DNA from 3 places in the Pseudomonas sp. AC169 genome. Region 1 is predicted to be linked to each of the others. Evidence: riboswitches for the same ligand, from Rfam matches in the RefSeq annotation. Region 1 holds a riboswitch; each other region holds the start of a gene.
The links. A riboswitch is a leader RNA that binds a small molecule or an ion and turns the genes downstream of it on or off. The one in region 1 is predicted to bind cobalamin.
Positions count from the first base shown of each region.

Region 2: it holds a riboswitch for cobalamin, as region 1 does, so the genes downstream of both, ACZZ0G_RS24080 (ABC transporter substrate-binding protein) here and cobW (cobalamin biosynthesis protein CobW) in region 1, are expected to answer to the same signal.
Region 3: it holds a riboswitch for cobalamin, as region 1 does, so the genes downstream of both, cobO (cob(I)yrinic acid a,c-diamide adenosyltransferase) here and cobW (cobalamin biosynthesis protein CobW) in region 1, are expected to answer to the same signal.

Region 1 is NZ_OZ409866.1:5,558,643-5,561,912, reverse strand. Features, by position in the region: gene cobN (cobaltochelatase subunit CobN) at 1-513, opposite strand, end outside; gene cobW (cobalamin biosynthesis protein CobW) at 517-1,590, opposite strand; cobalamin riboswitch at 1,690-1,900, opposite strand; cobalamin riboswitch at 2,600-2,821, shown strand; gene ACZZ0G_RS24840 (CbtB domain-containing protein) at 2,946-3,143, shown strand; gene ACZZ0G_RS24835 (CbtA family protein) at 3,155-3,270, shown strand, end outside.
Region 2 is NZ_OZ409866.1:5,371,363-5,374,632, reverse strand. Features, by position in the region: gene ACZZ0G_RS24090 (ParD-like family protein) at 1-94, opposite strand, end outside; gene ACZZ0G_RS24085 (Ppx/GppA phosphatase family protein) at 494-1,429, shown strand; cobalamin riboswitch at 1,472-1,666, shown strand; gene ACZZ0G_RS24080 (ABC transporter substrate-binding protein) at 1,813-2,826, shown strand; gene ACZZ0G_RS24075 (FecCD family ABC transporter permease) at 2,835-3,270, shown strand, end outside.
Region 3 is NZ_OZ409866.1:4,617,849-4,621,118, reverse strand. Features, by position in the region: gene ACZZ0G_RS20755 (cobyrinate a,c-diamide synthase) at 1-699, opposite strand, end outside; gene cobO (cob(I)yrinic acid a,c-diamide adenosyltransferase) at 696-1,307, opposite strand; cobalamin riboswitch at 1,389-1,618, opposite strand; gene ACZZ0G_RS20745 (hypothetical protein) at 1,783-2,367, shown strand; gene ACZZ0G_RS20740 (PQQ-dependent sugar dehydrogenase) at 2,432-3,270, shown strand, end outside.

The sequences.
Region 1 (3,270 bases):
TTGCGGTTCTTCCCAGGCGTAATCGCGGGCGAGCCAACGATCAGCCAGGCAGCGGAAAAAATCCAGCGCATTACCCAGGCCGCCCTGCCGCAAGAACTGCCAGAGGCGGTCGCGATCTTCGGCGTTGACGGTGCTCAAGTCGCTGAGCTCCGGATCCGGCCGGTCATCGCCCGGTACCAGAATCACCTGCACACCGCGCTCGGACAGCTCGACCAGCCGCTCGACGCCATAGCGCCAGTAGGCAATGCCGCCATGCAGCGAAATCAGGATCACCTTGGCATGACGCAGCACTTCATCGACGTACAGATCGACCGAGGCGTGATTCTGCACTTGCATCGGATTGGCCAGGCGTAGGCTCGGATAATCCTCGGGCAACTGCTGCGCGGCTTCAGCGAGCAGCGCCAGGCTAGAGTCGCCGCTGCACAGGATCACCAGCTCGGCAGGGGTTTGGCCAAGGTCGGCAATGTTGTCATCCGAGACGAATCCGCCGGGCTGAGTCCTGAGCAGGTGCATGGTTTAAACGCTGAGCGCGGCGCGCAGTTGCGCTTCGAGTTGCGCCGCGTCGAGTTCCTGACCGATCAACACCAGACGCGTCACGCGCGCCTCATCGGCGCCCCACTGACGGTCGAAATGCTTGTCGAAACGCGTGCCGACGCCTTGGATCAACAGGCGCATCGGCTTGTTCGGGATGGCAGCGAAACCTTTGACACGGAGGATGCCGTGCTGAACCACCAGTTGCGTCAGCGCGTCGAGCAGCAAGCTTTCGTCAGCTTGCGGCAGTTCGATGGAGATCGAATCGAAAGCGTCGTGATCGTGGTCATCGTGATCGTCATCGCCTTCACCATGGTGGTGATCATGATGGCTGTGACGGCTGTCGATGTGTTCTTCGGAACCGACGCCGAGGCCGATCAACACGTCCAGCGGAAGACGACCGTTGCTGGCTTCGATGATTTTGACGGCGGGCGGCAGCTCTTCGGCGACTTCTGCGCGAACGCGAGCGAGGTCTTCCGGGCTGGTCTGGTCGGCCTTGTTGAGGATGACGAGGTCGGCGCTGGCCAGTTGGTCGGCAAACAATTCGTGCAGCGGCGATTCGTGGTCGAGGTTCGGGTCGAGTTTGCGCTGCGCGTCGACTTGATCCGGGGATGCGGCGAAGGTGCCGGCGGCCACGGCCGGGCTGTCGACCACGGTGATCACCGCGTCAACGGTGCAGGCGCTGCGGATTTCCGGCCACTGGAAGGCTTGCACCAGTGGTTTTGGCAGGGCCAGACCCGAGGTTTCGATGAGGATGTGGTCGAGGTCGCCGCGACGGGCAACCAGTTCGCGCATCACCGGGAAGAACTCTTCCTGAACGGTGCAGCACAGGCAGCCGTTGGCCAGTTCGTAAACGCGGCCGGTGGCTTCTTCTTCGGTACAACCGATGGTGCATTGTTTGAGGATTTCACCGTCGATGCCCAACTCGCCAAACTCGTTGACGATCACCGCAATGCGGCGGCCCTGAGCGTTGTCGAGCATGTGTCGCAGCAGCGTGGTCTTGCCCGAGCCGAGGAAGCCGGTGACGATGGTGACGGGAAGTTTGGCCAGTGTTTTCATCGGTATGCCCTTTGGCAAGCGGCGGGCATACGGGACGAGAACCGGCATCGCGCGTGCGCGCCGGAAGCGTTCGCCACCGGATCACCCCGCCCGGTTGTAGTGAGAATCTGTGACGAGGCAGGTCTCCTGGCTGACGGTGTTCAGGCGTGGGCCTGGCGTTTGCTGCGCCTTCCCGCTGGCTCATCGTTTGAGCTGGCAGTGGCGTGGCAGCGAACATCACCGTTCACAGTTGCGGGGGCAGCCGCGGCATTGACCGCGTTCCCTTCTTAGCTTCGGCAACGGCCGAAGAACCTCGAAAGCGCAAGGCTACGCATCGTCTAAGGGTGGGTCAATGGGCGTTGAGCTTTGGTTTTGGGGGCATATCCGTTGCTGCGGGTGCTGCCGCTGGCGGTTTCGCTCTTACAGCGAGTCCCTTTTTCAAACGCCAAAAAGGAACCAAAAGGCTTTGCCCCGGCGTACGGCACTTCGCTGAGGCTCAGTGTTCCCTCGCTACGGTGTCCATCCGAAGGGGCAAAAAATCAAAAGCCAAAGCAAGATCAAAGGCCAGATCAAAAGCCCCTCATCCTAGCCCTCTCCCGGAGGGAGAGGGGACTGACCGCGTGGAATGGAAGAGATACGCCGAATTGGGATACCGAGTCGAACTCAGATTCTGAAAGGCCCACCATCGGCTCCCTCTCCCTCGGGAGAGGGCTGGGGTGAGGGGCTGCAACAACGCAAATCAAAAGCCGAACACCCGCGCTCTTCACCACTCAATAGGCCGAGTGTCAGCTCGCCTGCTCTTGATCTTGATCCACAGGCGACATCGGAAGGCTGAGTGGAGGGATCGATCCCGCAGCGAAGGAACCCCGAGCCCCAGCGATCGGGCCGAACGTCAGGGCGAAGACCTTTGGGTTACTTTTTTTGGGGGCGTTTGCCAAAAGTGACCCGCCGCAAGGGCGGACCGTAACCAGCAACACCCGCAGCAACGGATCCACCCACAAAATTGACTAAAATCCCCAACCCATGCTCTCCTACACACCTTGTTACGGGTGCCCTTCACAGGGTGAAACGGGAAACCGGTGAATCATGTGCTTTACTCAAGCCCATGTCAGTCCGGTGCTGCCCCCGCAACGGTAAGCGAGCGAAGCGTCAAAACCACTGTGCCCGTGCGGCATGGGAAGGTGACGCTTGCAGGTCGGCCTGACGCCAACCCCTCGTGAGCCCGGAGACCGGCCCGCAACACACAGCCCGCATTTGTGCGGTGCTGAACATAACAAACCCGCGGTGGGCGGGCGCTGTTCGAACCTCTGCGAGCCCGACCCGCAGGGGTTTTCATGCGCTCTATATCACCCGCTGACACTCCAGAGGGAAGCGCCATGTCGATCATCAGCAGCACCGGCAGCAACACGGACAAAATTTCCAGCACCACCACCCTGAGCCAACGCCTGAGCGCCGCGATCTTCGCGTCGATTCTCGGCGCCAGCCTGGTCTACTTCGCCGGTTTCTCGCACATCGAAGCGGTACACAACGCCGCCCACGATACCCGCCACAGCGCCGCGTTCCCGTGCCACTGAGACCTGCCGACATGATCAAGCGTATTGCGCAAACCGCAGGTTTCACCGGCCTGCTGGCCGCCCTGCTCCTCACCCTGCTGCAAAGCTTCTGGGTTTCGCCGCTGATTCTGCAAGCGGAAACCTTTGA
Region 2 (3,270 bases), 190 kb from region 1:
AGTGCTCGGCCTGCGCGTTGATCGAGCGGCTGAGGGCGTTGCTGGAGATACGCAGGTTCTCGTGCATGTCCTCTGAAATCTTTACGATGCCCATATATGAATCCGATACGATGTGTATATGGATCGTATATTAGCCAAGACTCCACCAAAATTGCAAACACACACGCTGATCGTTCCCACGCTCCGCGTGGAAATGCAGCCCGTGACGCTCCGCGTCGCTGGACGCGGAGCGTCCCTAGAGGCATTACCACGCGGAGCGTGGGAACGATCAGCTACTAAATCGCAGGCAAAAAAAAGCTGCCAAAAATGGCAGCAAAAACTTTAAGAACACGCGATGTATTGGCCTCAGCATAGGCGCCGAATAATGACAGTGTCATGACAGCCTCACATTCATTGAACCGCCCCTGCCCCGTCATCAGGATGTCATCAAGATCACGGCAGAATCCTCGCAAACCGTCTTGAGCCTTCGGGCGGATGCTGTGCAAGGATTCCCATGAAACAAGACGCCTCGCTGTTTGCCGCCATCGACCTGGGTTCGAATGCCTTCCGGCTGATGATCGGCCAGTCGGTGCGCAGTCGAAAGGGCTTGCAGATTCAGGAGGTGAAAACCCTGCGTGAGCCGGTGCGGCTTGCCGAAGGCTTTGACGGTGGTGCGCTGGATGCGTTGGCACTGGATCGCGGTTGGCAGGCATTGGCGCGGTTCGGCAAAAAACTGCGCGGTTTCGAGGCGGGTCGGGTGCGCGCGGTGGCAACCAGCGCAGTGCGCGAGGCTGATAACGCGCAGCTGTTTCTGGCCAGTGCCGAACGGCATCTGGGCTTTCCCATCGACGTGATTTGCGGCCATGAAGAGGCGCGACTGGTCTACGCCGGCGTGACCCACGCCTTGCCGAGCGCCGCAGACCTGCGCCTGGTGGTCGACATCGGTGGCGGTTCCACTGAGCTGATTCTCGGCCAGGGTTCACAACCGTTGCTGACCGAGAGTATCGCCATCGGCAGCGGCACCTTGAGCACGCGCTTCTTTCGCGGCGGCGATGTGTCCGCCGGCGCGCTGCAGGAAGCCGAGCGCTTTGCCATACTGCAGTTTGAAAAGGTTGCCCGACGCTACCGTGCTCAGGGCTGGCAGCAAACCATCGGTTCTTCCGGCACTGCGCGCATGCTGGCCAAAGTGCTCAAGGCCAATCGCCTCAACGACTACGATCAGGACGGCATCACCTACGGCGGGCTACTACGCCTGTCGTTGCTTCTGCTGAAGGTGAACAACGTCCAGCAACTGAAACTGGCCGGCCTGCAACCACACCGCCAGAGCATTCTGCCCGGCGGTCTGGTGTTGATGCTCGCGGCATTCAAAGTGTTCGGCATTGCGCAAATGCTGCCGTCGGAACCAGGCCTGCGTTTAGGCGTGTTGCACAGTTTGATGAGCCAACACTAATCCTCGCCACGACAGATTCGTCTCCCCTTCAGCGGCGCGATCGACTACCATGCCGCCGCCGGTTTCCACACGGGATTAATAGGGAATCCGAAATGCTTGCACAGCATCAATCGGAACTGCCCCCGCAACTGTAGGTGCCGAGCCTGCTCCACGACTGCCACTGGGATGACTCCCGGGAAGGCCGGAGCCAGGCGATGACGCATCAGTCAGGAGACCTGCCGGCACAGTGACTGACTAACCGGCGGGGTGTCCGGGAAGGACATCGTGCCGCGCGTCTTTTGATTAAATGCCGGCCTTGCGCAGGTTTCCATGATCGCGTTCGACGGTGTGTTTCCAATCCGTACCCTCCCCGCTCCCCGTACGGATCCATTGGAGACTGCCCCATGCTGCTGCCTCGCGTTGCCACCCTCATCACCGGTCTGAGTCTTTGCACGCTGGCCCATGCGGCACCCACTCAATACCCGCTGACCATCGAAAACTGTGGCAGCCACCTGACCTTTCAGCACGCGCCTGCGCGCACCGTGACCATCGGCCAGGCCGGCACGGAAATGCTCTACGCCATGGGTCTGAGCGACAAAGTCGTCGGCACCTCACTGTGGTTCAACAACGTGCTGGCCAAATACAAGGCGCAGAACGACCAGATCGAGCGTCTGGCCGATAACGAACCGAGCTTTGAATCGGTGATCGGCAAGCGTCCGGAACTGGTCGCCGTGGAGCTGGAATGGATGGTCGGCCCACAAGGTGCGGTGGGCACCCGCGAGCAGTTTCATGAACTGAAGATTCCGACGTACCTGCTGCCCTCCGATTGCGAAGCCAAGGACAACCTTGTCGGCGCCGATGGCACGCGACTGGCGCCGTTTCGCATCGAGACGATTTACAAAAGCGTGAGCCAACTGGCGCAGATCTTTGATGTGCAGGAGCGTGGCCAGCAGCTCAATGACGAGCTCAAGGCCAGCCTCGCCAAATCGATTGCCACCGCCCACGGCAAACAACTCAAGGACGCCAGCGCGCTGGTCTGGTTCTCCAGCGCACAAATGGACATCGAGCCGTTCGTGGCCGGGCACAAAGGCATTCCCGATTTCATGCTCAGCACCCTCGGCGTGCGCAACGTGGTGGAATCCGATGAGGAGTGGCCAACGGTCGGCTGGGAAACCATCGCCAAGGCCAATCCAACCTTTCTCGTCATCGCGCGCATGGATCGTCGCCGCTTCCCTGCTGACGACTATGAAAAGAAACTCGCCTTCCTGCGCAGCGATCCGGTAACGCGCAACATGGACGCGGTGAAACATAACCGCATCATCATTCTCGACGCCATGGCCATGCAGGCCAGCCTGCGCATGTTCGAGGGTATCGAGCAATTGGCCACGGCCATCAACGGCTATGACCTGTCGCAATGAGTGCCAGCCTGCTCCGTACGTTGCTGGCCTTGGCGATGCTGTTGATTGCAGTGGTCGCTGGCGTGGCCATCGGCGAAACCTCGATTGAGCCGGGCGTGGTCGTGCAAGTGCTGGCGAACAAATTGTGGGGCGCCGGGTACGCGCTCGACCCGATCGACGAAGGCATCGTCTGGAACTACCGCTTGACCCGCGCACTGGTCGCGGCCGCATGCGGCGCCGGTCTGGCGACGTGCGGGGTGATCTTGCAGTCGCTGCTGCGAAATCCGTTGGCCGATCCGTATCTGCTGGGGATTTCTGCCGGCGCCTCGACCGGAGCGGTGATGGTGGCGCTGCTCGGGGTTGGCGCCGGAATGATCTCGTTATCAGTCGGAGCCTTTGCCGGGGCAGTGACCGCATTTGTGCTGGTGATTCTGTTGGCGCGGGTCAGCGGCTCGGCGAGCGGCA
Region 3 (3,270 bases), 940 kb from region 1:
CTCGACAGCGATGACGTCAGGCGCGGCAAATTCCACGGCCGGTGGCAGCGCTACCTCGCAACTGCTGGCGAGGGCATCGGCAGCGGCGTCGAGGCGCACATCGAGATCATTCAATTCGCTGGCCTGGACCAGACCGAGATGGCGACTCGGCAGTTCAATACCGGTCTCGCGGGACAACGCGCCGTACCAACGCAAACCTTCAGTGAGACTGCCTTCGAGCAACTGCGCATGGCGCAAGGTGCCAACACGATTGGCCAGCACGCCGGCAAACGGCAGATCCGGCTGATATTTGGCCAAGCCCAGCGCCAACGCACCAAAGGTCTGCGCCATGGCCGTCCCATCAATCACGCCGAGCACTGGCACACCGAAATGCCGCGCCAGATCAGCGCTCGACGGCGTGCCGTCAAACAGGCCCATCACGCCTTCGATCAGAATCAGATCCGCCTCGGCGGCGGCTTCCCACAACAGACGACGACTTTCCTGCTCGCCGACCATCCACATGTCCAGTTGATACACCGGTGCACCGCTGGCGCGCTCGAGGATCATCGGATCGAGAAAGTCCGGGCCGCATTTGAACACGCGTACTTTACGCCCCTGATTGCGATGCAAACGGGCCAGTGCGGCGGTGACGGTGGTCTTGCCCTGACCGGAGGCCGGCGCGGCGATGAGTACCGCCGGGCAGTGACGTGGTTGATTCAAAGTTCGACGCCTTTCTGCGCTTTGATGCCGGCCTGGAAGGCGTGTTTGAGCATGCCCATTTCGGTGACCGTGTCGCCCATCTCGATCATTTCCGGCTTGGCCGCGCGACCGGTGACGATTACGTGCTGCATCGGCGGACGCGCCTGCAGATCGCTGAGCACCTGATCGAGATCGAGGTAGCCGTGTTTAAGGGCGATGTTCAGTTCATCGAGCACCACCAGACCGATCGACGGGTCGCGCAGTAGTTCCCGCGAGACTGCCCACGCGGCTTCGGCGGCGGCGATGTCGCGCTTACGATCCTGGGTTTCCCAAGTGAAGCCCTCGCCCATCACATGGAAGCGAACCTGTTCGGGGAAGCGGCGGAAAAACAATTCTTCGCCGGTGCTGTTACGCCCCTTGATGAACTGCACCACGCCGCACTGCATGCCGTGGCCCATGGCGCGGGCGAGCATGCCGAACGCCGAGCTGCTTTTGCCTTTGCCGTTGCCGGTCAGCACCAGCACCAGGCCGCACTCGTCAGGCGAGTTGGCGATGCGTTCGTCGATCACGGCTTTTTTGCGCTGCATACGCGCCAGATGGCGTTCGTCGCGCTCGGGGGAATCAGTCATGGGGGAGCTCTCCGTTGAGGCTGGATAACGGCGGGCAGGCACAAGAATAGACGGCAAAAAGCCTGGCATCGCCCACCGTGATGCCGCTGGATGGATCAGGCCGGTCTCCGGGCTCATGAGCGGCGTTGGCCTGACTGCGCGCCTTCCCGCTTCTTTCGAGGCAGTGGCTCAAGGCGCAGTTTTCACTCATTTACCGTTGCGGGGGCAGCGCCGGGATCGTGGTGGTTCTTCGCTTGAAGACAACCCTCACCGGCTTCCCTGTTTCACTCTGTCGACACCGGTCACAGAGCACCTGAAACAAGCCGCGAAGGTTAGAGGGTTGGGGGTGGAGCGTCAATTAAAGAGGCGGCCAGCGGGCGAATAACTGCCGTCGATCAATTATCCGGCGCCAATCTTGTGCCACACTGATACAAATGATATCAAAGAGCCATGCTTTTTCCCGAAAAGCCCACCACAACAATAAAGGATGATGACGATGCAAGGCATGATCATCAGCAACCCGCGCCTGGAATTCCTGCGCCCGGTGCTTGAACGCTGGTTTGACTGTATCGACCGCTACAACGCCGTGCGCGGCGACAGCGATACCCCTTACTGGCATGACGAGAAAGCCAATCTCGGATTGCTCTCGGCGGCGGCCTGGATGGCCGAGCTGGTGACTTTGAACGACACTGCCACGCGCAAACAGAATGAAGAAGGCGAGCGCAATGCCCGCGCCGATCTGTTTCTCGCCAGCGCCGAAGATCGCGCCTTTATTCAGGCCACGCAACGCTGGCCACGAGTCACGAATCTAAATCTGACCCAAGCCCTGCTCGACATCACCAGCGACGCCAAGCGCATCAGCTATGCCAGCGATCTCAAGCTCGGCTGCCTGTTCGTCGCACCGCAAAAAGCCCAGCACAGCGCCAGCCCCGAAGAGCTGCAGGACATGGTCGACGACCTGCAGAAGGAACACACCTGCGCCGTCGCCTGGTATTTCCCCTACGCCTACCGCAAATTGCGCAGCGAAGCCGGCAACTATCACCCAGGCATTGCCGTGCTGTTCAAGGAAGCCCGCGGCTGAGGTTGAACCATCGGGCTTGCGCCCTCCTCTATGATTAAGAATGCATTCATAGGGAAGATCAGCAATGCGCAAGCCCCAACTCGTTTTTGTCATCGCCTTCGCCGGAGGACTCGCCGCCTGCGGTGAAACCTCCAGCCTGCAAGTCTCCGACGGCACCGGCCCGTCACCGAAACTGCCCGAACCGAACAAGACCCTGATCCCGACAGTGAACATCGCCCCGGCGATCGGCTGGCCCGAGGGCAGTAAACCGACAGCGGCCGCCGGCACCCAAGTCGCAGCATTCGCCGAAGGCCTCGACCATCCGCGCTGGCTCTATGTGCTGCCCAACGGCGACGTACTGGTGGCGGAAACCAATGCCCCGCCAAAGCCGGATGACAGCAGCGGCATTCGTGGCTGGGTGATGAAGAAAGTCATGGGCAAGGCTGGCGCTGGCGTACCGAGCCCGAATCGCATCACTTTGCTGCGTGACGCCGATCACGATGGCGTGGCCGAGACGCGTACGGTGTTTCTGCAGAACCTCAACTCGCCATTCGGCATGACCCTGGTCGGCAATGACCTGTACGTCGCCGATACCGATCGACTGCTGCGCTTCAACTACGAGCCCGGCGCGACCGAGATCAAGTCGCAGCCGATCAAGGTTGTCGATCTGCCCGGTGGGACGCTGAATCATCACTGGACCAAAAACGTCATCGCCAGCAAGGACGGCAGCAAGCTGTACGTGACGGTCGGCTCGAACAGCAACGTTGGCGAAAATGGTCTGGATAAAGAAGAAGGCCGCGCAGCGATCTGGGAAGTCGATCGGGCGACCGGTAATCACCGCATCTTCGCCTCGGGCATCCGCAACCCCAATGGCCTGGCCTGGGAACCCACCAGCGGCGCGCTGTGGACGGCAGTGAATGAGCG